Linked DNA regions of Prochlorococcus marinus XMU1419. The protein of the gene in region 1 interacts with the protein of each later gene in a pairwise test. Links are inferred from orthologs where the notes say so. Each region holds a gene or a part of one and is shown on either strand. Other genes may lie near its edges.

Region 1 (15,865 bases):
GTTACATAAAAAGTTTTCCAATACCTTCCCTTAGCTCCACTTGGTTTATTTTTATCAATTGATTCTTGTAAGGTTTTTAAGTTGTCAAAAAGAGCCTCTTTTGTGAAACTTGCTTTTCCAAAGCGGACATGAACAATTCCAGCCTTATCTGCTCTAAATTCGAGCTTACCAGCTTTGAATTCTTTTATTGCATTAGCAATGTCATTAGTTACTGTCCCAGCTTTAGGATTTGGCATTAAACCTCTAGGTCCTAAAACTCTTCCTAATTTTGCAACCTTTGGCATCATATCTGGAGTTGCAATAAGTAGATCAAACTCCATATTTCCTTTGTTGATGCTTTCCACAAGATCTTCTTCGCCAAATAAATCTGCACCAGCAGCCTTAGCTTTAGATACATTCTCACCGCTAGTAATTACTGCAATTTTGATGCTTTGGCCAGTACCATGTGGTAATGCAACAGTGGTCCTTAATTGTTGATCAGTATATTTTGGATCAATACCTAAACGTATATGTGCTTCAATAGTTTCATCAAATTTTGCATTAGCATTTTCCTTGATAATACTTAGAGCTTCAAGTGGTGCGTAAATGCGATCTTCTATCTTTGTTGATAGAGCCGCCATTCTTTTGGATAGTTTTTTCATAATAATATTGGGTACAAACGGTTATTAACTAACCTCCCCTAAAAAGTGAGAAATTTTGTATTGAACTCAATCAGTGATAGAGATGCCCATATTACGAGCAGTACCCTCAATTACTTTCATTGCTGATTCAACACTAGAACAGTTTAGATCAGGAAGCTTAGTTTTGGCTATCTCTTCTAATTGAGATTTACTTATGTTCCCAACAGAGCCTTTTGCGGATTCACCTGATCCTTTCTCTATCCCAGCTGCTTTTGTTATTAAGACGGAAGCAGGAGGTGTTTTTGTGATAAAAGTAAAGCTTCTATCTTCAAAAACAGAAATCTCGACTGGAATTACAAAACCTGCTTTATCTTGTGTCCTTGCGTTGTATTCTTTGCAAAATGCCATGATATTGACACCATGTTGTCCTAAAGCTGGTCCTACAGGAGGAGCAGGATTTGCTTTGCCTGCTTGTAGAGCAAGCTTGATAACTGCAACAATTTTTTTTGCCATTAGATTAGAGAATTTAAGCTGAGGTAGAAATCATAATTTTACTCGATAAACAATAACAATTAGAAATTAATTCTGTTTATTGATTTGGGAGAATTCTAATTCTACAGGAGTCTCGCGCCCAAATATTGAAAGTAATGCTTTTAATTTATTTCTTTCTCCGGAAACTTCTATAACTTCTCCCTGGAAATCCTTGAATGGACCACTAGTTACAATGATTCTATCTTTTTCTTCAATATCTAACTTGATTACAGCTTTTTTCTCAGACGCACGCTTGAATATTCTATTAACTTCTTGTCTTGATAATGGTCTAGGTTTGATATGACCTCGCGATCTTCCGCTTCCTCTGCCGTCTTCAGCACCTACAAAGTTAATTACATTTGGAGTACTTTTAACAGCCATCATTGTATCTTCATCCAAAATCATTCTTACGAGGACATAACCTGGAAAAACTTTTTCTTCAGTAGTTTGTCTGCTTCCATCTTTTTTTAATTTAATTCCTGGAGTTTGGGGAATTTCAATTTCAATGATTCTATTATTAACACCTAAAGTTACTGATCTCTGCTCAAGAGTCGCTTTTACTTTTTTTTCACAGCTTGATGCTACTTGAACTGCATACCATCTTGCAATGCTTGTATTTGCTTTTGAAGAAGCAAGGCTTGTAGTTAATTCATTACTCATTTTTCTGGAAGCTTAATTAAGATTTTTATTAATGGATATTCGGGAAATAATTCAACCAAAAATTTGCGAGGCTGCCCATCCATAGAATCTGCTAACAGAAGCAATTGCTGCAGCAGAAAACGATACCATAATTATAACTGCTACTGATTCGCTAAAAAGTTGTTGTTTGTTAGGCCACACGACAAGTTTAAGCTCATCGTAGGTAGAACTAAAAAAATTATTCTTTTTTTTAGGCTCTTCAACTTCAGGAGAATCCTTTTTAAGAGGTTCTTTATTAGTAGTGGGACTTGTCACAAAATTTTTTTTTGAAATTAAGCTATACGCTTTAGTTTTTATTTTAGCTTATTGATTTACTCCTCAGCCAGGTTTGAAAACGATCTCATCTCTTTTAGAAGGATTAAGTTTAATTGTTATATTTTTTTTGTTTTTGAAGTTATCCTCTAACAGTTTTGCAGCCAATGGATTTTCTATTTGTCTTCTAAGTTCCCTGCTAAGTGGCCTAGCACCATATTCAGGTTCGTAAGAATCGTTTGCAATTTTATTGATAACTTTTTTGTCTATAACGATATTTATTTTCTGTTCAAGTAGCAGTTTTTTTAAATCTTCTGTTTGTAAAATGATTATTTTTTGAAGTTCATTAATAGATAATGGATTAAACTTTACTACTTCGTCAATTCTATTTAAAAATTCAGGTCTAAAAATTGAAGACAATGTATTACTAATGGAATCGTCTAAGGTTTGTTGGTCTTTTTCTGACTTTTCCTCACTTTTAGAAATCTTTTGTGAATACTCCAGTATAGATTTACCAGCTAGGTTGCTTGTCATAATGATAACGGTATTTTTGAAGTCTACGGTCCTTCCTTGAGAGTCCGTTAATCTTCCTTCATCCAAGACTTGTAAAAGGATATTAAAAACTTCTGAATGTGCTTTTTCTATCTCATCAAGAAGTATTACTGAATAGGGTTTACGCCTTACAGCTTCAGTCAATTGACCTCCCTCTTCATAACCAACATAACCTGGAGGAGCTCCCAAAAGTCTTGCTACGGCGTTTTTTTCCATATATTCACTCATGTCTAATCTTAAAAGTGCGTCTTCTTCATCAAATAAAGCTGTTGCAAGAGATTTTGCTAATTCTGTTTTACCAACCCCTGTGGGACCCATAAATAAGAAAGATCCGATAGGTCTTTTTGGACTTTTCATGCCAACGCGAGCTCTTCTAATTGCAGCAGAAACAGCTTCTATAGCTTTTTCTTGTCCAATAACTTTTTCACTTAATTCTATTTCTAGATTGACTAATTTCTTTCGTTCATTTGAAACTACTTTAGAGATTGGAATTCCTGTGATTTTTGAGATAACATCAGCAATATCATCAGGTTCAACTTGATATTTAAAAGGGAAATTTCTATTTTTCTTTATTTTGTTAAAGTTCTCTTCAACTTTTTGTATTTCATCCTGTATTCCACTTAACTCTTCTTCAAGCTTTTCTAAAAAATCAAGATCTTTTGCAATATCCTGATTAGATTTTTCTTTAATTAGTTTGGATAGCTTATCTTCTTCTTTAATTAAAATAGATAATTGCTCCATTCCCTCACGCAAATGGCTCCAATTGTCAAACAGAGCGTCCAATTTTGCCTCTGATTGTTGCCTCATATTCAATAGTTTTTCTTGAGTTTCAATATTTTCTCCATGCAAATTCTTCAGTTTTTCATTAATAGTATGAAGCTTGTTTTCTTGTTGGATAATTATTTGAGGCTTATCACTTGATTCGATTTTTAGCTGTGCAGCTGCTTCATCAATTAAGTCTATTGCTTTGTCAGGAAGACATTTATCGCTGATGTATCTATCTGCTAACCTTGCGGAATAATTTACAGCCTCTTCAGAAATTCTTATGCCATGATGTGATTCATATTTCTTTTTGATACCTTGTAGTATTTTTGCGCTCAATTCTACTGAGGGTTCATTAACAGTTATTTTTTGAAAGCAATTATTCAATGCTTGATCTTTTTCTATAGTTTCACGAAATTTCTCAGGTGTCGTTGTACCGATGCATCTAAGTTCTCCTTCAGCAAGTAAAGGTTTTAAAATATTACTAATTTCTGTAGTAGATCTGTCAGAACTTAATATTGAGTGAATTTCATCAATAAATAAAATCATTCCTTGGCTTGGATCTTTTAGTTCCTGCAGTATTAAGCTTAGTCGTTCCTCTAGTTGGCCTCTAAATTTTGTCCCGGAAACTAAAGCTCCTAAGTCAAGTGAAATAATTTTCAAATCTTTTAAAGAATCAGGAACTTCTTTATCTACTATTAATTGGGCAAGTAATTTTGTAATTGAGGTTTTACCAACTCCAGGATTACCGATGAGTATGGGATTATTTTTGTTTCTTCTGCAGAGGACCCTCATTAAGTTATTGATCTCATTTTCTCTTCCTATTACAGGATCCAGTAGACCCTTTTCAGCTGATTCTGTTAAATCTTTTCCATAAATTGAAAGAGCATTTTCATCTTTCCCAACTTGTTTTTTGGTTTCAATTTGAAGTTCACTTTTAGGTAATGGAACAATAGCTTTTTCAAATTTTTCTTCTTTAACTAAAGTCTCTTTGTTTGATTCAAAATTAGATTGATTATTTATATCAATTACGTTCTTATATCTTAAAGAATCTTTTGATTGATTAATATTTGGGAAAAACTTTAATTCTTCCTCTAATTTTTCCATTGAAAGATTGCCTTCTTCAAAAACATAATTTCCAATTCTTGAATCCCTTCCAAGAGCAATTAGTAAATGAGGGATTTCTATTAATCTCGATCCCCATTGAATTTTAATCTGATTCGCATTATCTAATAAAATTTCTAAATCTTCTCCGATAGTAAAAATATCTGACTCATTTGTTGGTGTCTCTTCTAAAAAATCTTCTGTTATATCTAAAACTGTATCTTGGTCGATTGATAATTTTTCAATGAAAGCAAAAAATTCACTTGATGAGAACAATGTATGAATTATGTGTTCAATGTTAAATTCGCTATGATCCCATTTTTTTGCTGTTTCTTCACCTAATAAAAGAAGATTCCAACTGATATCGCTAAAAAGTTCAGGACTGGATGTAAGTGTTTCTCTCATAAAATATAGAGATTATAGTTGACTATTAATTAATATTCTAAATAGGATTTGCATTAATAATAATCTTATAATTTTCAAATTGTAAGATCAACTTGAAAAATATGCTTATGAGAGGGGTTGCGAAGACTTTGGAATTAATAAAAGCGTTAACTAATATCTAAGTTTTTCTGAAATTATGAAAAATTATAATTGGTTAACATATATATTTCAGATATTAGCCAAATAGTTCAGCTATTTATAGGATTTAAGTAGTAATAATTAAATTGTGAAAGAAACTATTGATTTTCTTATTGATACTATTGAAGCAAGGCAAGTCCTTGATTCAAGAGGTAATCCAACTGTAGAGGCAGAAGTATTTTTGGAATGTGGTGCGAGTGGTAGAGCTATTGTGCCTAGTGGAGCTAGCACTGGTGCTCATGAGGCACATGAATTAAGAGATGGTGGTTCCAAATATATGGGGAAGGGTGTTTTAAATGCTGTTAACAAAATTCATGAAACAATATCCCCGGCTCTATGTGGATTGTCAGCTTTAGATCAAATTGCAGTTGATAAATTAATGATTGAAATTGATGGAACTCCTAATAAGTCTAACCTTGGAGCAAATTCAATCCTTGCAGTAAGTCTTGCAACTTCCAGAGCATCAGCAAATGCTTTAGACATTCCCCTGTATAGATATCTTGGAGATCCATTATCTAATCTTCTTCCAGTCCCATTGATGAATGTAATAAATGGTGGTGCTCATGCACCAAATAGTCTTGATTTTCAGGAATTTATGCTTGTCCCACATGGAGTTAATAATTTCAGTGAATCATTAAGAATGGGTACTGAAATTTTTCACTCATTAAAATCATTACTTGATCAAAAAGGTCTATCTACTGCTGTAGGCGATGAAGGTGGATTCGCACCTAATTTATCATCAAGCGAAGAAGCAGGGGACTTATTAATCGAAGCAATTCAAAAAGCCGGATTTAAGCCTGGTGAGCAGGTATCTCTAGCTTTAGATGCTGCTAGTACTGAATTTTATAGTGATGGTATTTATAAATATGAAGGGAAAAGTTTAAATAGTTCTGAGATGATTTCATATCTTTCAAGATTAGTTTCTAATTATCCAATAGTTTCAATAGAGGACGGTTTAGCAGAGGATGATTGGGAGGGTTGGTCAGAATTAAACAGAGAATTAGGAAATAAAGTTCAGCTTGTCGGCGATGATTTATTCGTCACTAATACAGAAAGGCTAAGGAAAGGGATTATGGAAAAATCTGCAAATTCAATCCTAATAAAGGTAAATCAAATTGGAACATTAACTGAAACTTTGGAAGCTATTGAGTTAGCTAAAATGTCCGGTCTCACAAGTGTTATTAGTCATAGAAGTGGGGAGACTGAAGATACAACTATTGCTGATTTATCTGTGGCCACAAGATCGGGTCAGATCAAGACAGGCTCTTTGAGTAGAAGTGAAAGGATTGCAAAATACAATAGGCTTTTAAAAATTGAGGAGGAATTGGGAAATCAAGCAAGATTCGCCGGAGCTTTAGGTTTGGGTCCAAAAAATATATAGTTTTTCAGCGCTTAAGTTTTTCTAAACGTGAGCCTTTTCTCATACTTAATTGGCATTTTATCCAATCAATACTTATTGGTAGTGCAAAAAAAAGTGGCAACAATGCAAAATTATTTTGTTTATTGGTTACAAGTAAAGCAGATGCAATTGATAAGCTTCCTATAAGAATTGAATGGCCTAAAGTTTTTTGAGCAGTAAACATTTTTTTGAATTGCCTATCAGACTCTCCCATTCTTATTTGTAATTGTAGATCGCCCTGCTCTAATCTTTCTAAGCTTTCATCTATTCTTTTGGGTATTCCAACAGCTTTTGATCCTAGTTCACCTACTTGCCTTCCAAATTGGTTAATTAAATCGTTAGGAGTTTGATTATTTGAAGTCATAAGTTCTATTAAATAAGGCTTGGTAACTGATACAAGGTTAAACCCTGGGTCAAGCATTCTACCAACTCCTTCAAAAGTTGATAAAGCTCTCATCACAAAGATTAAATCTACTGGCAGTTGAAATGGTGTTTCATAAACAAGTTCGTATAAGTCTCCAGATAATTTTTCGATAATATTTGGACTAAATGGTGGAGTTAAAGCTTCTTTAAGCATCAATCTGACTAATCTTCTGACTGGCCCTACATCAATATCTTTTGAAATTAGCCCAGCTTGTTGTAATTGACTAACAAGTGATGAGGCGTCTCTTAATGCAGCAGCCTTAACCATTCCCCCTAATCTTGTTTGAAGATTATTTGAGATATTGCCCATCATTCCAAAATCATAAAAAATCAATTTACCTTTATTTGAAACTGCTAGATTCCCTGGATGAGGGTCTGCATGAAAAAAACCGTAATTTACTAATTGTTTTAAATAGCTGATAGCACCTATTTCTGCAATTTTTGGCAAATCAATTTCTTGAGATTGTAATTTTTCCAAATCGCTGATTTTTGTTCCTTCTAGATAACTTAAACAAAGCACTTTTTCACTGCTCATATCCCAAATCACTTCAGGAACTTCAATATTTTCATCATCAAGAAATTGCTGTCTAAATCTTGCTGCATATTGTGCTTCACAATTAAAATCAAGCTCCTTCATGAGAACTTTCCTACACTCTTTTGCGATCTCAACCCAGTTTCTCCCGCGACTCCAATTCTTATTTTTCTGTAATAAACCTGCTATTTGCTGCATTATCCTCAAATCGATAATAAATAATTCTTTTAAATTGGGCCTTTGAACTTTAAATACTACTTTCTTACCATCTTTTAGAGTCGCCTTATGAACCTGAGCTAATGATGCTGATCCAACCGGATCGCCTACTATTTGATCTATTTTATTAAACTTTGATCCTAATTCTTTTTTGATAGTTTCTTCAACTTGCTTAAATGAAAAATTAGGAACTTGATCCTGTAATTTAGATAATTCTTGTATCCAGGTATTAGGAATTAGATCAGGTCTAGCTGATAATAATTGTCCAATTTTTATAAATGCTGAACCAAGCTTAATTAATTGATTAGTAAACCACTTAGCTCTTTTTATTTGAACCTTACTTTTTTGATTGCTCTTAGTTTGGAAAATTGTAAATCTAATATTATCTATCCACAAATTTATTAAAAGTGAAATTAGAGTTATCCAAATAAGAAAGGCCCTCTTCAATTTTTTTAAACGATAATGAAGAACGTGATAACTCATTTAATTTGATTATTTATGGATTTATTAAAGAGATCTATTTGCTTATTGATACATTCAATTTCATTTAAAGATATTTTTATATTGGAATCTTGATAAGTATTGTTGGTCTCATTTTCTTGAATATTTTCGGCTTTCTCCATTCTTGAGGCTTCTTCGATTATGGATTCTTTCAAACTATCAAATTCTTTTTTGAGAATTTCAGGAGCATCCTGAGCAATAGTTGTTGCTTCTTCTATTTTTTCAAACACTATCTCATTTAATTTTTCGGTTACTTTCTTAATAGCAGCTTTTAAAAGGTAATCAGAGTTGGTCATAAAAAAATATAATGTTTCTACGGCAATTGATTTTTCGATATGACCTAATAATAGATCAAGACAGAACATTTCACGTAACTGATCATTTTGATAATTAATTTTATAAAGTTTTCCTATGTAAGTTTGTTTCTATATTATGCTTTTTTCTTTTTTTTCTTTTAACTTATATCTATACATGAGGTTAGGTATTTACATTAAAGATATCTTCTAACCAAAAACTCATCTAATTAATTATTAAAAAGGAGTTTTATTAAATTGGAAATTATTGAGTCAGATGTAGTTATTATCGGAGGAGGCCCGGCCGGCTGTACTTGCGCACTTTATACATCTCGTTCAAACCTAAAGACAGTAATTTTAGATAAGAATCCATCTGTTGGCGCTCTAGCAATAACTCATCAAATAGCTAATTATCCAGGAGTTCCAGTTGATATAAGTGGAGAGAAATTACTTACTTTAATGAGAGAACAGGCTGTTCAATACGGAACAGACTATAGGAGAGCACAAGTGTTTGGAATAGACGCTAGTGGAGAATGGAAAATGGTATATACCCCCGAAGGCACTTTCAAAGCTAAAGCACTTGTCCTTGCAAGTGGAGCTATGGGTAGGCCTGCATCATTTAAGGGCGAAGCAGATTTTCTTGGTAAAGGAGTAAGTTATTGTGCTACTTGTGATGGTGCTTTTTATAAAAATAGAGAAGTTGCCGTTGTTGGAGTGAACAAGGAAGCAATTGAAGAGGCAACTGTTCTAACTAAATTTGCGTCAACTGTGCATTGGATCACATCAAGTGATCCTAAATCAGATAATGAAGAAGCTATGGAATTGATGGATAATTCAAATATAAAACATTGGAGTAGAACAAGATTATTAGAAATATTGGGTGATGATATGGGTGTTAATGGGGTTGTTGTAAAAAATAAGCAAGAAGAAAACCCTATTAATTTAAATTTAGATGGAGTCTTTGTCTATATGAGTGGTTCAAAGCCGATTACTGATTTTTTAGGGGATCAAATTGCTTTAAAAGAAGACGGAGGAGTTATTGTGGATGACTTTATGTCTACAAACTCTGATGGAGTATGGGCTATTGGTGATATAAGAAATACACCATTTAAGCAAGCCGTTGTTGCGGCTTCTGATGGATGTATTGCTGCAATGTCAATTGATAGATATTTAAACAGTAGAAAAAATATAAGAGTAGATTGGATTCATTCTTAAAAATAAATTTTCTTCTTTAATTTAAAGGGGTGTTGCCTCAGAAATATAAGCAACTCCTCCGTAGTAGCTTAAATCGTCTCTGATATTATCTCTCATTTTATCTATTAATTCTTGTTCGCAAAAAACAATTACATGAGCATTTGAACCTAATCCTGTGAATTCCATATCTTCAGTAACAACTCTTTCAGGCCCTCTGCCTGTGGCGTGTTTCATAACTGTATATCCAGGAACATTAGCTTTTTCTAATGTTTTAATGATTGCATCTAGTTCTCTTTCACTAAATATCAAGTCTAATCTTTTCATTTCTATAGAGGGGAAAATGGGATAATGGTATTTACTAAACTCATATATATGGGAATGCCAAGAACTATATTGAATGGGAAAGTTAAACCTAGTGTAGTTGAAATATAATAACTAGATTTAGCTTCTGGTACCGTCATCCTCATTGCTGCAGGAACTGCTAAATAAGAGGCGCTAGCACATAAAACCACAAATAAAAGTGCGTTGCCAGGTCCTAATGATAAAAATCTTGCAACGAAAACACCAATAAATGCGTTAAATAAAGGCATAAAAATGGCAAAGCCAATCAAGAACGAACCCGCATTCTTCAATCTAGGTAATCTTTGAGCAGCGACTATTCCCATATCTAACAAGAAGAAGCATTCTGCTCCATAGAATAATTGTCCAGTAAAAGGCTCCATTTTTGCAATCCCTGAGGGATTACTGGAAGCAGTAAGAAATCCTACAATTAAGCTTGAGAGCAATAAATAAACTGATCCATTCAAAAGTGATTCGTGTAATATTGCGCTTAGATGCATTTTTCTTGATTTTGGCCTATTTTTGGGAGCTGCAAATTTCACAAGTAATAATCCAACAATTATTGCAGGAGACTCCATTAAAGCTAAGGCTCCAACCATAAACCCATCAAAAGCTATTTTTTGACTTTCCAAAAAACTTTCTGCGGAAATAAATGTAACAGCACTAATTGAACCGTAAGCTGCTGCTATTGCTGCTGAATTAAAGACATCAAACTTAAATCTTAAAATTAAAAATCCAATTAGCGGGATAACTAGCGACATTAGTATTGCAGCACTTAGAGTAGGCAATACTTGATCATTAAACCCACTGTTCTGAATCTCTATACCTCCTTTAAACCCAATAGCTAATAAAAGATATAGAGAGAAGAGTTTAGGTAATGGAGCTGGTATTTCTAAATCAGATTTAAAGATTACTGATATTGCTCCAATCAAAAAGAAAAGAACTGGAGGGGCTAATACATTTTGCAGAATTGGATTTATTTCCATAAATTATTAGGCTATTTCATTTAGAGCAGTTTCTAAAGCTTCTTTTCTTGTCTCAATGATGCCTTCAACTCCAAACTTAGCTAATCTATCCTTTACTTTTTCATTTGCCCCAGCAACAAATGCTTTTCTGGAATTATTTTTTGCTTCCTGCATCATGTCCTCTATTGCCAGAGTAGCCGTCACTCCAAGTCGTGGAACATCAGTGATATCAAGTATTAAAACCTTGTAGTTTCTTACCAGCATCATTCTCTCAGATATACCTTTGGCTGCTCCAAAACTAAGTGGTCCTTTAAGTCTAAATAACATTACTTCTCCTGAGCATCTATCTAGTAGTGCTTTTTCATCAGCAGGTAATGCATTTTTGGCTTGATCATCATTTGATAAAGGATTATCCTCGTCCATACCTTCTAGTTGAGTTTCGGTTATTGAATCGATAGTGAGCATATTTGCTATGAAAACACCTACTAAAACTGCCCAAATTAAATCCCAAAAAACAGTCATTAGGAGTACTCCATACATTACAACTGAAGTTTTTAAAGATAATTTGTGAGCCCTCCTCAAGAATCCCCAATCAATAATATCTAAACCAACTTTTATAAGAATTCCTGCAAGCAATGCAGTTGGTATTTGCTCAGCTAGGGGTCCTGCGCCAACTAAAACTATCAACAACACAACCGAGTGAACCATACCAGAAATGGGAGTTGATCCTCCAGATTTAACATTTATAACTGTTCTCATGGTTGCTCCTGCTCCAGGTAAACCTGAAAATAGACCTGCAACAGCATTTCCTATTCCTTGACCAATAAGTTCTCTATCAGAATTATGTTTTGTTTGAGAGATATTGTCTGCTACTAGAGATGTCAGTAAAGAGTCAATTGCGCCAAGTACTGCTAGGACTAATCCTGCTTTGAAAATAATTGGGAAATATTGATTGAAACTTGGGAAATTTAAAGATGGGACTCCCCTTGGAATTTCTCCAATTCTATCAATAGCTCCATCTCCAAAAATTAATATTGATATTGGGGTAACTATCAATAGGGCCAAGAGAGGAGAAGGAACCCACTGACTTATTTTTCTAGGAGTAAGAAATACTATACCTAATGTCATTATTGCTACTCCAATAGCAGCACCATTTGGCTGGAAATTTGAAAATACAGTACTTAAAGATTCGACTACTCCACCTCGAGTGCTAATTCCAAGTAATGGTCCAATCTGAAGCGCAATGATTATTACTCCTATGCCAGACATGAATCCGGAAACAACAGAATATGGAACTAAAGTAATGTATTTACCTAGTTTTAGAATCCCGAATAATATTTGCAGTAAGCCGCCAATGACTACTGCTGCCATAACTAAAGGTAAAATTTGTCCTGCAGAAAGATCTCTTGGAACCCCTACTGCTGCTAAGCCTGCCACCACCCCTGCAACAGTTACACTCATGGGGCCTGTAGGTCCACTAACTTGAGCAGGTGTTCCGCCGAATAATGCTGCTAAAAAACCAACTACTACTGCTCCGTATAGTCCATAAATTGCTCCGCCAGGCCCTAACGCAGCATTTCCAAAAGCAAGAGCGAGAGGTAAAGCCACTACTGCGGCTGTGATGCCTCCAAGAATATCGCCTCTTACATTTTTCAGATGAAATCCATTAATTATTTTCAAAGATGCTCTCCTTAAAATAAACACTTAACTAGAAGATAATATCTCTTAATGACGTAAATTTGTGAAAAATGAAGATTGTGCAAAATATTTTTGTAACTTTTTTGCTCTTACTAAATAAACTTTAGTTAATTTTCCTGAACAAAAGGAGTCTCTGATTGATTTAAGTGTGAGGTGAGCGATTAATGTATTAGATAAATATTTTTCAATTTAAATAATATTCAAATGAATTCGATTATTCGTCCTAGAAGATTAAGAAGGTCTGAGGCAATTAGAGAAATGGTAAGAGAAAACCATCTAAAAGCTTCAGACTTTATATATCCATTATTTATTCATGAAAAAGATTCTAAAGAGGAAATTTCGGCAATGCCAGGAACTTTTAGATGGGATATGAATGGCTTAATAAAGGAGGTCACTAGGGCGTGGGAATTAGGAATTAGGTGTATTGTTCTTTTCCCAAAAATAAACGATAGCTTAAAGACTGAAGATGGAGCAGAGTGTTTTAATGAAGAGGGTTTAATTCCTAGAGCTATTCAAATATTAAAAAAAGAGATTCCAGAAATGGCAATAATGACAGATGTTGCCTTGGACCCTTATTCGTGTGATGGACATGATGGACTAGTTGATGAAACTGGAAAAATATTGAATGATGAAACGATTGAAATATTAAAAAAACAAGCTTTAACTCAAGCTAGAGCTGGAGCAGATTTTATTGGCCCTAGTGACATGATGGATGGCAGAGTTGGAGCAATCAGAACTGCTCTTGATAGTCAAGGATTTAGTGATGTAGGTATTATTAGTTACACAGCAAAATATTCATCTGCTTATTATGGTCCATTTAGAACTGCTTTAGATTCGGCTCCTAAAGAAAATAGTAAGAAAATAATTCCAGACAATAAGTCTACATATCAAATGGACCCTGCCAATTCAAAAGAGGCTTTAATTGAATCTGCATTGGATCAGTATGAAGGAGCTGATATTTTGATGGTAAAACCAGGAATTTCATATTTGGATATTGTTTATAGACTAAGCACATTTTCAAATAAGCCCATAGCTGCATACAACGTTAGTGGGGAGTATTCCATGGTAAAGTCTGCTGCTATGAAGAACTGGATTAACGAAAAAGATATTGTTTTAGAGACATTGCTAAGTTTTAAAAGAGCAGGAGCAAAATTAATACTCACTTATCATGCTTGTGATGCATCTCAATGGTTGCAGGATACTTAAAAACTCATTATTAACAAAAATTTGGTTTATTCTTAGATAAGTAATAAATTAATTGCTTTGTTTTGAAGTTTTCACAAGGAGTAAATAGGATTGGTCACATTGCACTTAGAGTAGAGAATCTCGAAAGGGCGAAATCTTTTTATATTAAGCTGGGTATGAATTTGGTTTGGGATGATAAAGATTGGTCTTATTTAGAGGCAGGTAAAGGGAAAGATGGACTTGCGTTGTTAGGCCCTAGCTACAAAGCTGCTGGACCTCACTTTGCTTTTCATTTTGAAAATAAAAAAGAAGTGGAAAATATTCAAAATGATTTAAAAAATTCTGGTGTAAAAGTTGGTCCTTTACATGAGCATAGAGATGGAACAGCATCTTTTTATATGAAGGATACTGAAGGAAACTGGCTTGAGATGCTTTATGTTCCTCCTGAGGGGATTCAATCGAATGTTTGATTCTTTTTTTTTGTATGCAAGAGAAAAGTTATTCTAAAAAATTATATTCAGATAACACCTTAGAAGAAGAATCTATAAACCTTTTAGAGTGGGATTCATTAAAAACGCATTTATCTTCATTCGCCTCAACCGAAATGGGTAAACGATCAATTTTAAGTTTTGTTATACCTTCTGAATACGAGTCATCTAAAAGACTTTTGAATGAAACTGTTGAAATTAATGAGTTAGAAAAAAATTTAGATAAATCAATTAGTTTTTCTGGTGTTTTCGATATTAGTAGAAATATTGAAATTTGTTCGAAGGGAGGAGTAATTGCATCTTCTGAATTGTTAGAAATAGCGAAAACAATTGCTGAAGCAAGAAATTTAAAAAAAATCTTACTAGATTTTGAACAAAGGCCTTATATTTCATCATTTACAAAAAATTTAATTGATCATCAGAATATCGAAACGATTTTTAAAAAAGGCATTGAATCTAATGGAAGGATTTCAGATAATGCTAGTAATGAACTATCTATTCTTAGAAAAGAATTATTATCTAAGAAACTTGAAAGAAAAATATTAGTTGAGAAATTTATTCAAAAGAATTTAGCTTATTTGCAAGATACTACTATTGGAGATAGATATGGTAGACCTGTTTTAGCATTGAAAGTTAATTATGTAGATAAATTTAAAGGCATAATTCATGACTCTTCATCTTCAGGAAATACAGTATATTTTGAGCCGGATAGTGTAGTAACTAAAGGTAATAAGATAGCTTCTTTAGAAGCTAGGATCACAGCAGAAGAATTTAAATTACTTAAGAAATGGTCCCAAGTTGTTAGTGATAATTCAGAAAATCTTATTGGAATGGCATCCATTTTATTGAGATTAGAAAATGCTCTAACTCGTTCAAGATATTCGAAATGGATTGGAGGCAAAACTCCTAAGTTTGAGAAAAATCCTATTATTTCTTTAATTGGTTTTTCTCATCCATTATTGATTTGGGAGCATAAGAAAAAAGGAGCTCCTCCCCCAGTGGCTGTCGATTTTCATATAAATAGAAATATTAAGGTTGTAGCTATTACAGGTCCAAATACTGGAGGTAAAACGGCAGCTTTAAAAGGCTTAGGTTTGTCTTTACTTATGGCTAGAGCAGGATTATTGATACCCTCAACTAATAATCCTATTATCCCTTTTTGTCCAAATATATATGTGGATATAGGAGATAATCAATCATTAGAAGAAAATTTATCTACCTTCAGTGGGCATATATCCCGCATAAAAGAGATATTAGATTCACTTGATAATAAGAAAGGATTATCAGTTGTTTTGTTAGATGAGATTGGATCTGGTACGGATCCTCTGGAAGGAAGTGCTCTCGCGATGGCTTTATTAAAAGAATTTGCAAATAAATCTGATATCACTTTAGCAACTACACATTATGGAGATATTAAGGCTTTAAAATATAATGACTCAAGATTTGAAAACGTATCAGTTGCCTTTGACGAGGATTCTTTGAAGCCAAAATTTATACTCAACTGGGGTATCCCTGGGAGAAGTAATGCTT
Region 2 (15,937 bases), on another replicon or contig:
TAATAATTTATCAAATAACAATATTTTTGAAAATATAGGAATTGAAAAACAATTTGTTTCCTCTCTACTTGAATTAATAGATGAAGGGAAGATCGAAAAATCAAGATATTCAGAAAAAGACAATATCAATCAAATGGATATTTCACCCAAATATCAAAATTTTAAAAATTTTGATTTAATAGATAAGTCATTGGAAAATGTACTATTGAATCTTTCACATGAGATTAACCAAGAATTATTTAAGGCCAATTTAATAAAAAAGATGATATCTAAAGATTCCTTTTTATACTTAGTAGGCAAAAAATTGATGCTAAAACACCCACAACCTTTTATTATTAATTTCGAATTCAATATAAATCAGTCATCATCAAACGATGTTAATCTTCAAAGTATTATTTTCTTCTATATATCTACTGTTGAGTTAGAGTTTAAAAATTTAAATCTTTCTATTCAAAGGAATAAAATAAATGAGCTAAAAAATCAATTTCAGCGTTTGATTAAAAAAGAGAAATACTGGAGGCAAAAAGAAATAACTTTGAATAAGATACGTTGAAAAAACAAATCTTTTTTCAGGTGTGACTATTAGCGGGAATAAAAATAAATTAATTAAAGATTGGATAAGACCTCTTCAAAAATCTCTTACTATTGAAACTGAAAACAAATTCATTAATACTTTAGGAAGAGAAAAATATTTTAATGATTATTTGCATGAATCATTAAAAAAACTAGATAATCTAAATCTCTCAGACGAATATTTAAGGATATTTTATGAATTTTCGAAAAAATATAATGAATATAATAAATTAGATGAAAATCAAAGAAAAAGGTTAATTATAGATACAAGAAAAAATCTTTATAAACTAAGTAAAACTCTAGAAAAAGAAAGTTCTAATAATATTTCTAATAATGTTTTTCTTAATAAAGCTGATTCAAATTTGTCTTTTAATTCAGATATTTCATTAATAAAAAATGTTGGAAAAGTTTATACAAATAAGCTTAATGAATTAGGGATATTTCATATAAAAGATCTAATTAATTATTTCCCAAGAACATATCTAGACTATACGAATAGAGTCAAGATAATAAATTTAAAACCAGATAATTTATACACCTGCATCGGAAACGTTAAAAGATTTTATATCCATAAGAGTAAAAAAAATAATAATTTATCAATAATGAATATTTTAGTTTCTGATGAAACGTCTTCAATAAAGGTTACAAAATTTTTTTTAGGAAGAAGATTTAGATCTTACTCCTTCTTCACATCTCAAAAATCTTTGTATACTCCTGGAACCAAATTAGCAATTTCCGGTAAGGTTAAATTGACAGAGTATGGCAAAACTTTTGTAGATCCGCAGATTGAAATTCTTAAGGATAACAACGATAATTTTAATTTCTCAGGAAAAATATTACCCTTGTATTCAATAGGTGAAACATTATCAAATATGAGTTTTATAAAACTTATGAAAAAGGTACTAATTTATGCAAAGCAATATCCAGAAATTTTAAATAAAAAACAACTTGATTCATTATCTTTATTATCAAAAGGAGAGTCTTTGATTAATATTCATTTCCCACCAACTCAACAGGCACTAATTGAGTCAAAAAAACGTTTGGTTTTTGATGAGTTATTCCTACTTCAAATAAAGTTCCTACTTAGAAAACGAAAGACTAATAAAAATGTAATTTCCCGAAAATTACCTCAAAAGAAATCTTTATTAAAAGAATTTTTAAATACTTTTCCTTTTGAATTAACAAAATCACAAGAAAATGTTTTAAATGAAATTAAGAAAGATTTATCTCGTCCCGTCCCAATGTCTAGATTGCTTCAGGGAGATGTGGGAAGCGGTAAAACTATAATTGCAATAGCGTCTCTTTTACTAGTCGTTGAAAAAAATCTGCAAGGTGCATTTATGGTCCCAACTGAGGTATTAGCAGAACAGCATTACAAAAATTTATTAAAATTTTTGAATCCCCTTTTAGTTTCTGTCGAACTACTTACTGGGAATACTCCTCAAAAAAAGAGAAAAGAAATTTTTTCTAATTTGAACAATGGTTTAGTTGATATCCTCGTAGGTACTCATGCATTATTTGAGGATAAAGTCATCTTTAATGCATTAGGCATGGTCGTAATTGATGAACAACATAGATTTGGAGTCACTCAAAGAAATAGATTATTAAATAAAGGAGAAAATACTAACTTGTTATCAATGACAGCAACGCCAATTCCAAGAACTCTTGCGCTTTCTATTTATGGTGATTTAGATGTGAGTCAAATTACAGAACTCCCTCCTGGGAGAGTTCCTATTACAACTAAAATAATTTCAGAAGACGATTTAACTAACTTGTTCAAGATTGTTGAAGATGAGATCAATAAGGGAAAGCAAGCTTATGTGATTTTGCCACTTATAGAAGATTCAGAAAAAATGAATTTAAGCTCCGCAAAGAAAACATTCAAACATTTATCAGAAGAGGTCTTTTTTAACAAAAAAGTTGGTTTATTACATGGCAAATTAAGTTCACAAGAAAAGAATGAAGTAATTAATTCTTTTTTAAAGAATGAAATTAATATATTAGTTTCAACCACAGTAATTGAGGTTGGCATTGATGTGCCTAACGCCACAATTATGATTATTTATAATTCGGAGAGATTTGGGTTGTCCCAGCTACATCAATTAAGGGGGAGAGTTGGTAGAGGATCAACAAAATCTTTTTGTTATCTGGTAACCCCTGATAAACATGGATTAGAAAATAAACGACTTCGCGTTTTGCAAAAATCTAATGATGGCTTTTATATTGCTGAAAAAGACTTGGAGCTTAGAGGACCAGGCCAGATTTTAGGATATAGACAATCCGGATTGCCTGATTTTGTACTGGACAATTTACCTAATAATAAATTTCTTATTGATAAGGCTCGTGAAGAGGCTAATAAGATTGTTAGTGATGATCCTGATTTAAAAGAAAATATTGTTTTAAGGAATATACTTGTTGATAATTCTGATAATAAATTCATTCATGATTTCTTAAATTGAAAAATATCATTGTAATTTTTGATATATATGCCACTATAAATCAATTGCAAATTTCAATTGAAAATTTGGAATAAAATACCAATTAAAGATAATGGAGATAAATTAATAGCTATACCTGGCTGCCTAAAGTTTTTAGATCCCCATCCTTACTCTCATTTGGGAGCACCTTATAAAGATAAAACTTCTATTTGGAAATTAAGAGAGGAGGTCGTAAATAGATTAGTAAAAGTAAATGATTATTTGATATCAAAGAGTAGTTTTAACCTTTTAATTTATGACAGTTGGCGACCTTTAGAAGTCCAGGAATTTATGTTTAAAAGAGCATTTTTATTAGAGTGTGAAAAATCCAATATGAATATTTCTTTTGAAAATATAAAATCTTATCCATCCATTTTAAAAAAAGTTGAAAAATTTTGGGCATATCCTTCTTATGACACTAGGTGTCCTCCCCCTCATTCAACTGGGGGTGCATTGGATGTTTGTTTATCAGATAAAGACGGAAATCTTGTTGAAATGGGAAGCATGGTTGATCAAATGGATGAGACCTCAAATCCTTATTTTTATGCAAACATAAAGAATGAAGACGCAATTATTTGGAATGGTAGAAGAAATTTATTAAGGGAAATTATGACTAAATTCGGATTTGCTCAACATCCTAATGAATGGTGGCATTTTAGTTATGGTGATCAATTATGGGCTTGGAAAAATAAAAAAGCAAATGCCCTTTATGGAAAAATTTAAAATCTATTGATTTTCATTTAGTAAATTCAATATATAATTTTCATCTTGAGTATTTATGAAATCTCCGAAATCCAAATCCAAATTACTCTTCCAATTATCAAATAATGGTTGAAGAGTTTTTTCTAAATCGTTGAGTTCCATTCTTTGTAAAAATGGTTTAGCAAGCCTTTGTAGATTTTTACTTCCCCCCAACCATAATTGGTATTTGTTTTGCCCACTTCCAACAAGTGCTAATTCGGCCATGTAAGGCCTGGTACATCCATTCGGACATCCTGTCATTCTGAATAATATTGTCTTTTGTATTTTTAGATCTAATAGTAAATTTTCAATTCTTTTTAGTACATCAGGTAATATTCTTTCAGCTTCAGTCATTGCAAGACCACAAAGAGGTAAAGCAGGACAAGCTAAAGCGTGTCTTTGAATTTCATTAATGTTTTCTAAATTTTCGTATCCAATTTTTGATAGAGATTTTTGAATTTCACCTTTGTTTTTATTGGCGATATTACAAAGTAAAATATCTTGATTAGGTGTGAGTCTTAAATCTAAATTATATTTTTTAACGATACTTGTGATGGTATTCTTCTTCTCTCCAGATAATCTACCTGATAATAACGGTAAACCTACAAAATGGGAGGTTTTATTTTGTTTATGCCAACCTAGGTAATCAATAAGAACTTTATCAGGTTCTTTTCTGATTTTTTTAATTTCTTTTTTGAAATACTTGTCAGAAAGTATCTTTTTGAACCATTTAATACCTTTTCTATGAAGGAGATATTTCATTCTCGAATTTTTTCTTGATTTTCTATCACCATAATCTCTTTGAATAGCCACAATGCTTTGTATTAATTCATAAACATCAGGTTCTTCAACATATCCAAGTGGATCTGCAATTCTGGCGAAGGTCTCCTCATTATTATGTGTGCGACCCATGCCACCTCCAACATAAAAATTGCACCCTTCTAAGTTTCCATCTCTAGAAGTAAAGGCAACTATTCCTATGTCATTGGTAAGAAGATCAACAGAATTGTCCCCAGGAACTGTCACGGCACATTTGAATTTTCTCGGCAAATAAGTTGAACCATAAAGAGGCTCATCTTTTATCCCACTAAAAACATTATCTTTAAATTGGAGCTTCCTAATTGCTTCAATATCTTTGTCAGGCTTTATGGTGTACTCTAAATCTCCATCAGCCCAAAGTTCTAAAAAAGTGCCTTGGCCAGCCATTGGGGTGAGAAGATCTGCAACTTTTTTTGCCAATGCTCTTGCAATATTATAGTCTGGTGAATCAAATGGAGCTGCAGGAGCCATAACGTTTCTATTTATGTCTCCACATGCAGCTAATGTAGAGCCCATTGAATTTACTATTGTTTGAATTACTTCCTTTAGGTTCTCCTTTCTGATTCCATGCATTTGAAAGGCTTGTCTTGTAGTGGCCCTAAGTGTTCCATTACCTAGTTTCTCAGATAATTCATCTAATGCTAAAAATAATTTCCCAGGAACTTCACCACCTGGATTTCTTAACCTAAGCATCATTTGCCAATCTTTACTTTTGCCCGGCCTTCTATTTTCCCTGTTATCTTGTTGATAACTACCATGAAATTTTAATAACTGAACTGCATCATTAGTAAAATGATCACTTTCATTAACTAATTCCGTAGCAAGTGGTTCCTTAAGAAATTGGCTACTTTTTTTGAAATTCTCAAATTTAGAAACTTCTAGTCCATTTGCTAAACAAACAGTCTCTTCATTTGCAGAATCTTTTTTCTTTTTTACTTTCTCAACCTTGATCAAAGGACCAAAACATATCTCTTTTTATACATTAGCGAAAAGCTTATTTAACTGGTAGTAAATTATAGTAAGTGAAGTCATATTTTTTTCTTGTCTAAATATTTACTTGAGATAGGAACAGAAGAGTTGCCTGCAAAATTTTCTCATTCTGTTCTAAAGCAATTTAAATCTCTAATAGAATTTGAATTGGATAAAAAGTTAATCAAATTCGAACATATAGTTGTTACCTCCACACCAAGGAGAATAGTGCTTCTTCTCGAAGGTTTAGTTGATTATGCAGAAGATAAGATAATAGAAAGAAAAGGGCCTAAAGCAAATTCAGCTTATTTAAATGGATGTCCTACTAATGCTGCTTTAGGATTTGCTAATAGCTTAGATATAGATGTAGGTGAGCTACAAATAAAAAATACAGAAAAGGGTGATTTTGTATTTGGAAAGAAAGTTGAGAAAGGATTATCAACAAAAATTTCTTTGTCTTCGATTATCCCAAAATTAGTAAAGAGTCTTCAAGGCCCTCGATTTATGAAATGGGGGGCTGGGAACATGAAATTTTCAAGACCTATTAGGTGGATTGCCTCTGTTTATAATGAAGAAATTCTTGATTTTGAACTTGATGAATGTGATCCAAAGATCAAAATAAGTAATAAAACAAAAAGTCATAGGCTAATCAATGAAGTTTTAGAAGTTCAGAATCTTGATGATTTTTTTGAATTATTGAAACGAAATAGAGTAATGGCTATTCGAAATGAAAGAAAAGAAAAAATTGAAAGTTTAATAAATCAGGCATCCAAATCTTTAAATCTGAAACCTGACCTTTCAGAAGGATTACTAAATGAACTAACTGATTTGGTTGAATGGCCAGAGTTAATTATTGGCAAATTTAGTGATGAATTTCTAGATCTTCCGGTTGAAGTTCTCTCAACAGTCATGAAAAATCATCAGAGATACGTTCCTCTTTTTTTGAAAAACGAAAGTTTTTCTAAACTAGATTTAAGCTCTGAAAAAAATATTAGTACAACTTTCTGCCTTATTTCAAATGGTCTGGAAGAATCAAATAATAATATTGCCAAAGGTAATGAGAAAGTATTAAGGGCAAGGTTTTCAGATGCAAAATTTTTCGTAGAAAGTGACAAAAAAGTTGCCTCAATCAATAGAAATGAAAAGCTTAAATCCGTTTCATATTTGAAAGGACTTGGAAATATATTTCAGAGGGTAGAAAGGATAGAGGTAGTTGCTAAAACAATTCTTAAGTTTTTAAATGATAAATCTATAGAAGAAACAAAAATAATAGAAGCCGCTAGATTCTGTAAAAACGACTTATGTAGCGAAATTGTTTTCGAATTCCCTGAGCTGCAAGGAATAATGGGTGGTAAATATCTTAAAAATGAGGGATTTATTGAGGATGTTTGCTTAGCTGTCGCTGAACATTATTTACCTTCTTTTTATAAAGATGCTTTGCCATCCACAAAATATGGTGCAATAGTTTCCATAGCAGATAAGGTTGAAACTTTAATAAGTATATTTATTTCTGGTAAACGTCCTAGTGGATCATCTGATCCTTATGCTTTAAGAAGAAATTTGAATGGAGTGATTAAAATAATTTGGGATTATGAACTTGATTTACCTTTAGATAAATTATTCAACGAACTTATTGATTTTTGGAAAATCGTATTTCCGAATTTAAACTTCTCAAGAGAAACAGTATTTAATGATTTAAATGAATTTTTAATTCAAAGAATTGTTAGTCATCTAGAAGAAATGTCACTAAGTAAAGAATTAATAAAGGCCGTTTGCTCTTCTAATGAATTATCTCAAAAAAGAGTATTGAATATTGTTGATCTTAAAAATAGGATTAAATCTATTATCAATTTTAACGAAAAGGATAATTTTGTTAAGATCCAAAAGGTAATTACTAGGGTAAGCAAATTAGCAAATAATAGTTATCTTTCAAGAGACGTTCTCTCAGCAGGAGATTATGTAAACACAAAACTTTTTGAAAAAGATTGTGAATTGAAAGTTTTTGAATTTATTGGAGAATTAGAAAAACTTTTTTCAGAAGATTATTGCAATTATTTGGAACTTTTAAATTTGTTTGAGAAAAATGTAAACACCATCGAGGATTTATTTGATAATAAAAAGGGAGTCCTCATAATGTCAGAGGATTTAAAAATAAGAAATAATAGACTCAATTTGTTGAGCTTAATTAGAAATTATTCTCTTAAAATAGCTGACTTTACACTTTTGAACTCTTAACTTTAATTCCTCCCTTTATTGAATAATTTTCTAGCATTTTTTCTACTTCTTTATTTTCCCTAACAGCACTATCAACGGGTTTATATTTTAGGGGTGCTAGGGCTTTCCCTCTTAAAATCGAACCAAGTGTAAGCATCGTAATTTTAAGCTGCTGCAAAGGTTTCATGGATACAACTTTTTTGTATAAGTAACTATCAAAAGTAAGTCTTTGTACATCCATGTCATCACACATTTCAACAAAGGCTTCTCTCGCAGAATCATTTCTATAGAAAATATTTTGAAGTATTTCTAGTACCTTATAAGTTGTTCCATATTTTTTATCCCATTTTTTAAGATAGTTTTTTAAATCTTTTTCTGACGGAATTACTTGACCGTTTTTTGATGCCTGAACAATTTCTTCAGCACACATTCTTCCACTCTTTGCAGCAAAATAAATACCCTCTCCAGAACTCTTCGTAACATAACCAGCTGCATCACCAACCAAAGCCATTCTACCGACAACTCTTCTTGGTCTTGGATGCTCAGGGATAGGATGTGCTTCTACCTTTATTACTTCACCATTAACAAGTCTTTTCTTTGCCCTATTCCTTACTCCCTCTTGAAGTCCTTTAATTAATGACTGATTCTTTTGCATGGTTCCAGTACCCACTGCAACATGATCATATTTAGGAAATACCCACCCATAAAAATCTGGAGAAACATCAGTACCGACGTACATTTCAGCAAGATCTTCGTAGTAACTCATCTCTTGTTTAGGTAGTTTAATTCTCTCCTGAAATGCAATAGCGACTTTGTAATCCCCTGCATCCATTGCTTTTGCTACTCTGCTATTGGCTCCATCAGCTCCGATTAAAAGGTCAACAGTAAGCTCCTTAAGTTCCCCTTTCTTGTCTCCATTCGTAAAGTCAGAATAGGAGAGTTTGTATGGCCCTTGATTATTATTGCCAGTATCAATAGAAGTAACTAGTCCATTAATTAGTGTGGCCCCAAGGTCTGATGCTCTATTACGCATAAAAGCATCCATAACCTCCCTTCTGCACATCCCAATAAACTCATTGTCGCTTTTCCCATAAACTCTATCTAGACTTATATCTACCTCTCTATTTGATGGAGATATCATTCTCATATGCCTTACTTTTCTATCAATAATTGATTCAGGTAAATTAAATTCTTCTACCATACAAAGAGGAATAGCTCCTCCACATGGTTTCGCATTATCTAATTTTCTCTCGAAGAGCCAAGTTTTTATACCAGCTTTAGCAAGTATTTCTGCAGCACATGATCCACTTGGACCTCCTCCAATAACAGCTACCCTCAACATACGAAAAAAAAATAATACTGTATATAAAAGCTACATCTTTTTTGCTTATAAAAGTGCATTTCTTAAAATAATAGTTAATATCGAAATATGTTTTCCAAATTCTTCTCTAAATATTGGAACAAAACAAAGATCTAAATCAATTTGATTTACCTCAAGCCAAAAGAATCTACTTAGATAATTCCAACTCAATATTTTTAAAAAAATTATTAATAATTTCTCCATTTCTTTTCTTCCTTTTTGCTATCTTTGCATTGCGTTTAGTTAGAAATATAGAAATAGGATCTCTCCGCAACCTCAATTTTCAGGCTCAAATAAATCATGACCATAGAATTTTGGGCCATTTACCCTATGCTGAAATTTCTAAGGAGAAATTAGTTTTTATTGAGCCAAATATTGAAGTTCATATTGATATGCGTGATTCTTTATTAAAGATGAGAGCCGAAGCAAAAAAGGACGGGATATACTTAGTTTTCTTGAGTGGATATAGATCAATAAATTTGCAAAATGAAATCTTCTATTCCTTAAAATCTTTTAGAAATCAAGAAGCTGCAGAAAGAGCTAGGGTTTCAGCACCCCCGGGCTATTCTGAACATAGTACTGGATTTGCAATTGATATTGGTGATGCTACCCAAAGAGAAACAGACTTTGAGACCGAATTCGAAAATACTGACGCCTTTAAATGGTTAATGAAGAATGCCGCTAAATTTCACTTTAAGTTATCGTTCTCCAAAGATAATAAATATATAGATTATGAACCTTGGCATTGGAGATATGAGGGATCAATTGAAGCTTTAAAAGTTTTTGAAAGTTCAAATAGATAGTCATTAACCTAATTCATTAATTAAATTGTTCAATATGATTATGTTTTTCAAAGTCTTAAAGAGAAAATTCTCATAATAAGCATTCTTTGAGTTAGCCTTAATAAAGTCAATCAACTATTTATATAAATCTTATAAATGTCATCTACGATAAAAGAAATTAGGAATGTCGCAATTATTGCCCATGTAGATCATGGGAAAACAACTCTTGTTGATGCATTGTTATCTCAATCAGGAATATTTAGAGACAATGAAGTCATTCCTACATGTGTAATGGATTCAAATGATCTTGAAAGAGAAAGAGGAATAACAATACTTTCAAAAAATACTGCAGTTAACTACAAAGATACCAGAATTAACATTATAGATACACCAGGACATGCAGATTTTGGAGGAGAAGTCGAGAGGGTTTTGGGAATGGTTGATGGTTGTCTGCTTATCGTTGATGCAAATGAGGGACCTATGCCTCAAACAAGATTTGTTTTAAAAAAAGCATTAGAAAAAGGACTTAGGCCTATAGTTTTTGTAAATAAAATTGATAGACCAAGAGTAGTACCAGAAATAGCAATTGATAAAGTACTGGATTTGTTTCTGGAATTAGGAGCTGATGATGATCAGTGTGATTTCCCTTATCTTTTTGGAAGCGGCCTATCTGGTTTCGCAAAAGAAGAGATGGAATCTAACAGTGACAATATGATGCCTCTTTTTGAAGCTATTATCAGACATGTTCCACCTCCAGTAGGTGATGAAAATAAGCCTCTTCAGCTACAAATAACTACTTTGGACTATTCTGATTTCTTGGGCAGAATTGTAATTGGTAAAATTCATAATGGAACTATAAAAAATGGTCAACAAGCTAGTTTAATTAAAGAAAATGGAAAAACTATTAAAGGTAAAGTTAGTAAACTTCTAGGATTCGAAGGATTACAAAGGATTGATATAAATGAAGCATTCGCAGGTGATATCGTAGCCGTTTCTGGTTTCGATGACGTCAATATTGGTGAGACCATAGCATGTCCCGATTCTCCCCATCCACTTCCATTAATTAAAGTTGATGAACCTACATTAAATATGACTTTTGTTGTTAATGATTCTCCATTTGCGGGTAAAGAAGGGAAATTTGTTACTAGTAGACAATTAAAAAATAGATTGGAAAGGGAACTTTTAACAAATGTTGCCTTAAGGGTCGAAGAAACTGATTCTCCTGATAGATTTTCAGTCTCAGGAAGAGGAGAATTACATTTAGGTATATTGATTGAAACAATGAGAAGAGAGGGGTTTGAGTTTCAAATCTCACAACCTCAAGTAATTTTTAGAGAAATTGATAATGTTGAATGTGAGCCTATTGAGACTTTGGTTTTAGATGTGCCTGAAGTATCCGTTGGTTCATGTATAGAGAAACTTGGATCAAGAAAAGCAGAAATGAAAAACATGCAAACAAGTTCAGATGGGAGAACTCAATTAGAATTTCTTGTGCCATCAAGAGGACTTATTGGATTTCGCGGTGAATTTGTTCGTATAACGAGAGGTGAAGGTATCATGAGTCACTCTTTTTATGAATATAAACCCAAAACAGGAGATTTTGAAACTAGGAGGAATGGAGTTCTTATAGCTTTTGAGGAAGGCGTGGCTACATTTTATGCATTAAAGAATGCTGAAGATAGGGGAGTTTATTTTATTAAACCTGGAGTTAAAGTTTATAAAGGAATGATAATTGGAGAGAATAATCGACCTCAAGATCTCGAGTTGAATATATGTAAAACTAAGCAGTTGACTAACATGAGGTCTGCAGGTGCAGAGGAACTTGATACATTGCAGTCGCCTGTTGATATTACACTTGAAAGAGCACTTGAATATATAGGTCCAGATGAGATGCTAGAGGTTACACCGGATTCGATAAGAATGAGAAAAATAAATAAAAAGAAAAAAAATTAATAATTAGTTTCATGAACGAAGAAAGTACAAAAAGCTTTAAAGATTCCCTTTTTAATGCTTTAAAACTTTTTAACAATCATGAATGGTATGAGGCTCATGATGCTTTTGAAGAAATATGGAATTCCGTTGATGGTGACGAAAGACAAGTTATCCAAGGAATTTTACAAGTATCTGTTTCTCAGTTTCACTTAAGTAAGGGTAATTTAAATGGAGCTACTATTTTGCTTGGAGAGGGTTTAGGGAGGATAAAAACTAGAACCAAGATTAATTTAGGAATTGATCTTGAATCCTTCTGCCGATGTTTGGAAAATTTATTGAGGAAATTACAATATAAAGAGCTCTTAAATGAGAGTGATAAGCCTTTTTTGAAACTTCTTTGATGAATATGATCATATTTTTATCTTCAATTAAATTTATATTTACTATTTCGTTTTTTTTTAAAGAAAATAAGAAAACTAATCGATCTCAAGGCAAATGAACCTAAAAATTAATAATGTATCTCTTTCAATTAAAGGAAGATTAATAGTAAATGATGTTTCAGTAACTGTAAATCCAGGGGAGGTTGTAGGTTTAATGGGACCTAACGGTGCCGGGAAAACTACTACATTTAACCTTGCAGTTGGGAATATAAAACCTGATAAAGGTGAAATTTTTATGAATGGTAAAAATATAACAAATCTCCCTCTCCCGATTAGATCAAGACTTGGGTTGGGTTATTTAACTCAAGAAGCGAGTATATTTAGAGACCTCACTGTTAAGGATAATATAGATTTGGCTTTGCAGAATTCATCATATAGTAGAGCTGCAATTAGAAATAGAAGAGAACAACTAATAAATGAATTTAATTTGAATAATTTTGTAGATAATTATGGTTATCAACTTTCTGGAGGAGAGAGGAGGAGATGTGAAATAGCCAGGGCTCTCACTGTAGGTAGAAAAGGACCTAAATATTTGTTATTAGACGAACCCTTTGCTGGGATCGATCCTCTGGCTGTGAATGATTTAAAGAAACTAATTCTTAAATTAAGTAGTGACGGGGTAGGGATTCTTATTACAGACCATAATGTGAGGGAAACCCTTTTAATTACAAACAAATCATATGTATTAAGCGAGGGAAAAATTTTAGCTAACGGATCATCAAGTGAATTAGCTGATAATCCAATAGTCAAGAAGTACTATTTAGGAGAAAATTTCAAACTTTGAAATCTTTTTGCAAAATAAATTAAAACTTTATTATTAAAGATTTACTCATATAGGGATGATTTAAATTATTATTTGATTGTCTTAAAATATTAAAACCAGGTTAATTTCTTGGATGATACTAGATAATCTTTTTAAAAATTTAATATACGACCCAGTTTCCGTCTTGGGTCTTTTAGTGTTTTATCTCTTATTAGTTAACTTACCAATATCATTAGTCGCAGTTTTTAAAAAAAAACCTTCCTTTACTGTAAGACTCTTAACAATTTTAGTGAATTTATTAATATCGTTACAATTACTTTTTAGGTGGTCAATTTCTGGACACTTTCCCATTAGCAATTTATATGAATCTCTTTATTTCCTTGCTTGGGGGATTACATTGGGACAACTATTGATTGAAAGGGAATACGAATCTCCAATAATTCCCTCAATTGCAATACCTATTGAGTTACTGACTGCGGCCTTTGCCTGCTTTGTGTTGCCTGATGATTTGAAATTATCATCCAACTTGGTTCCAGCTTTAAGATCTAGTTGGTTAGTAATGCATGTTAGTGTCGTAATGCTTAGTTATGCGGCACTAATAATAGGTTCTTTACTCTCAGTATCTGTTTTATTCATAAATAAAAATAATCCGCTTCAAATTAGGAGTAGTTCAACAGGTATTGGGGGGTTCAAAATTTCTAATAACTATCCTTTAAATGATTTAGTTGCACCTATTGAATTTACTCATTCAGAAGAATTAGATACATTAAGTTATCGTTCTATATTAATCGGCTTTGTTCTTTTAACTCTCGGTTTAATTTCTGGTGCGGTCTGGGCTAATGAGGCTTGGGGCACATGGTGGAGTTGGGATCCAAAAGAAACATGGGCATTTATCTCATGGTTGTTTTATGCTGCTTATCTGCATATGCGAATAAGCAAGGGTTGGCAAGGCCGCAGACCTGCATTATTAGCATCTACAGGCTTTTTAGTGGTTTTAGTATGTTATTTAGGGGTTAATTTCTTAGGAATAGGATTGCATAGTTATGGCTGGATTTTTGGATGATTTTTAATCACCCTGAATATTTATTAAGTTTCTGAAAGAACATTCCCTTTTTGTGCTTCTTCTGCAACTTTTCTCAAGTCATCACATCCCTCTTTTAATGTTGGGTAAGCAAACATCCCACTACCTGCAATAAAACAATTGGCACCAGCATCGGCACATTGTGCAATAGTCCAATTTGCTTTTATCCCCCCATCAACTTCAATATCTACATTTAAGTTCTTTTCGATAATAAAGTTTCTTATCTCTCTTATTTTATTAAGCATTGTTGGTATATAAGCTTGTCCTCCAAAGCCTGGATTAACTGTCATAACCAAAACATGATCAACCATATCCATAATATTTTTAATCATTTCAAAAGGAGTATGAGGGTTTAATGCAACAGAAGGAGATCCTCCTAAATCTCTTATTTTTCCGAGAACTCTATGCAAATGAATATTTGCTTCGGCATGAGCTATTACCACCCCTGGTTCACCATTAGCCCCTTTTGTAGCGTTTACATAAGATTCAAGCATGGTTTCACAGTTGTATTGGCTTACCATTAATTGAGTTTCGAAAGGGACATCGCAATATTTCCTGCATGCAGCAATCATTTCAGGACCGAATGTAAGATTTGGTACGAAATTACCATCCATTACATCAAATTGAATTCTATCTACCCCAGCTTCCTCGAGCTCTTTCACACATGCACCCATATTTGCCCAATCTGCTGGTAAAACTGAAGGAATTATTTGAATTGGCCTATTAACACCAGCTAAATTTGTTTGATTTGACTCAGTCATTTAATTTTTAAAATATTTAATAAAGATACTATATTTAGTTGTTTATTCCTAATTTCAAGTCACGGCCTGATAAAGTAACAGCTGTAAAGAGTTAAAAAAGCTTACTAGCATAATATTTCTCATAAAAAATGACGTTTTTTGTGAGATCATACTCAAAACCTTTTAGAAAATCCTCAAAAATTTAATTGTGAATCAAACTTTAATTCAAGAAATTCTCGAAGTTGTCGAGCAAGCAGCAATTGCATCAGCAAAACTAACAGGACTTGGTCAAAAAGATGAAGCTGATGCTGCAGCTGTCGAAGCAATGAGATTGCGAATGGGCAAAATAGAAATGAAAGGGAAAATTGTTATTGGAGAAGGTGAAAGAGATGAAGCACCTATGCTTTATATAGGTGAAGAGGTTGGTAGTGGAAGTGGTCCAGGGGTTGACTTTGCAGTAGATCCTTGTGAAGGAACTAATCTTTGTGCAAATAATCAAAGAGGCTCTATGGCTGTTTTGGCAGCTTCAGACACAGGTGGTCTTTTTAATGCACCTGATTTTTATATGAACAAATTAGCGGCACCTCCTGCTGCTAAAGGAAAGGTAGATATCAGAAATTCGGCTAGTGAAAACTTGAAAATTCTCAGTGATTGCTTGGAACTTGCTATTGATGAATTAACCGTCGTTGTAATGGATAGAACAAGGCATAAAGATTTAATTAAAGAGATTCGAGGCTGTGGTGCAAAAGTGCAGCCGATTTCTGATGGTGATGTGCAAGCCGCAATTGCATGTGGTTTTGCAGGAACTGGAACACATTGCTTGATGGGTATAGGTGCAGCTCCAGAGGGTGTTATTTCAGCCGCTGCGATGAGAGCTCTAGGCGGACACTTTCAAGGACAACTAGTCTATGATCCAGCAATCGCTCAAACCTCTGAATGGGCTGATTACACAAAAGAAGGCAATATAAAACGTCTTAATGAAATGGGCATAACTGATATAGATAAAATCTATGAAGCTAACGAATTAGCATCGGGGGAAAATGTTG

The links.
Region 2: the proteins of eno (region 1) and rpe interact in binary tests that used the Escherichia coli proteins (3 or more experiments, as listed by UniProt). The link is inferred for Prochlorococcus marinus XMU1419 from one-to-one orthologs.

Annotation. Positions count from the first base shown.
Region 1 is NZ_JAAORO010000001.1:194,730-210,594, forward strand. The notes cover bases 4,551-7,336. They hold eno (phosphopyruvate hydratase), read left to right. Parts: upstream 4,551-5,190; coding sequence 5,191-6,483; downstream 6,484-7,336. Other genes in these bases: HA151_RS01065 (ATP-dependent Clp protease ATP-binding subunit), read right to left, coding at 4,551-4,925; HA151_RS01075 (ABC1 kinase family protein), read right to left, coding at 6,488-7,336. Also shown: rplA (50S ribosomal protein L1), read right to left, coding at 1-641; rplK (50S ribosomal protein L11), read right to left, coding at 708-1,133; transcription termination/antitermination protein NusG, read right to left, coding at 1,200-1,811; preprotein translocase subunit SecE, read right to left, coding at 1,863-2,105; more of HA151_RS01065, read right to left, coding at 2,169-4,550; more of HA151_RS01075, read right to left, coding at 7,337-8,155; HA151_RS01080 (hypothetical protein), read right to left, coding at 8,152-8,469; HA151_RS01085 (NAD(P)/FAD-dependent oxidoreductase), read left to right, coding at 8,725-9,681; HA151_RS01090 (P-II family nitrogen regulator), read right to left, coding at 9,703-9,984; HA151_RS01095 (sodium-dependent bicarbonate transport family permease), read right to left, coding at 9,987-10,985; HA151_RS01100 (SulP family inorganic anion transporter), read right to left, coding at 10,992-12,644; hemB (porphobilinogen synthase), read left to right, coding at 12,867-13,868; HA151_RS01110 (VOC family protein), read left to right, coding at 13,931-14,317; HA151_RS01115 (endonuclease MutS2), read left to right, coding at 14,332-15,865. UniProt on the Escherichia coli protein: Catalyzes the reversible conversion of 2-phosphoglycerate (2-PG) into phosphoenolpyruvate (PEP). It is essential for the degradation of carbohydrates via glycolysis.
Region 2 is NZ_JAAORO010000002.1:85,661-101,597, forward strand. Bases 13,035-15,892 are described here. They hold rpe (ribulose-phosphate 3-epimerase), read right to left. Parts: upstream 14,913-15,892; coding sequence 14,157-14,912; downstream 13,035-14,156. Other genes in these bases: lptB (LPS export ABC transporter ATP-binding protein), read left to right, coding at 13,035-13,091; ccsB (c-type cytochrome biogenesis protein CcsB), read left to right, coding at 13,204-14,133; glpX (class II fructose-bisphosphatase), read left to right, coding at 15,100-15,892. In the rest of the region: HA151_RS04050 (adenylate cyclase), read left to right, coding at 1-553; ATP-dependent DNA helicase RecG, read left to right, coding at 576-3,032; HA151_RS04060 (M15 family metallopeptidase), read left to right, coding at 3,090-3,773; HA151_RS04065 (NADPH-dependent assimilatory sulfite reductase hemoprotein subunit), read right to left, coding at 3,777-5,564; glyS (glycine--tRNA ligase subunit beta), read left to right, coding at 5,652-7,814; chlP (geranylgeranyl reductase), read right to left, coding at 7,795-9,135; HA151_RS04080 (M15 family metallopeptidase), read left to right, coding at 9,249-9,956; translational GTPase TypA, read left to right, coding at 10,092-11,888; HA151_RS04090 (DUF309 domain-containing protein), read left to right, coding at 11,900-12,268; more of lptB, read left to right, coding at 12,363-13,034; more of glpX, read left to right, coding at 15,893-15,937. UniProt on the Escherichia coli protein: Catalyzes the reversible epimerization of D-ribulose 5-phosphate to D-xylulose 5-phosphate.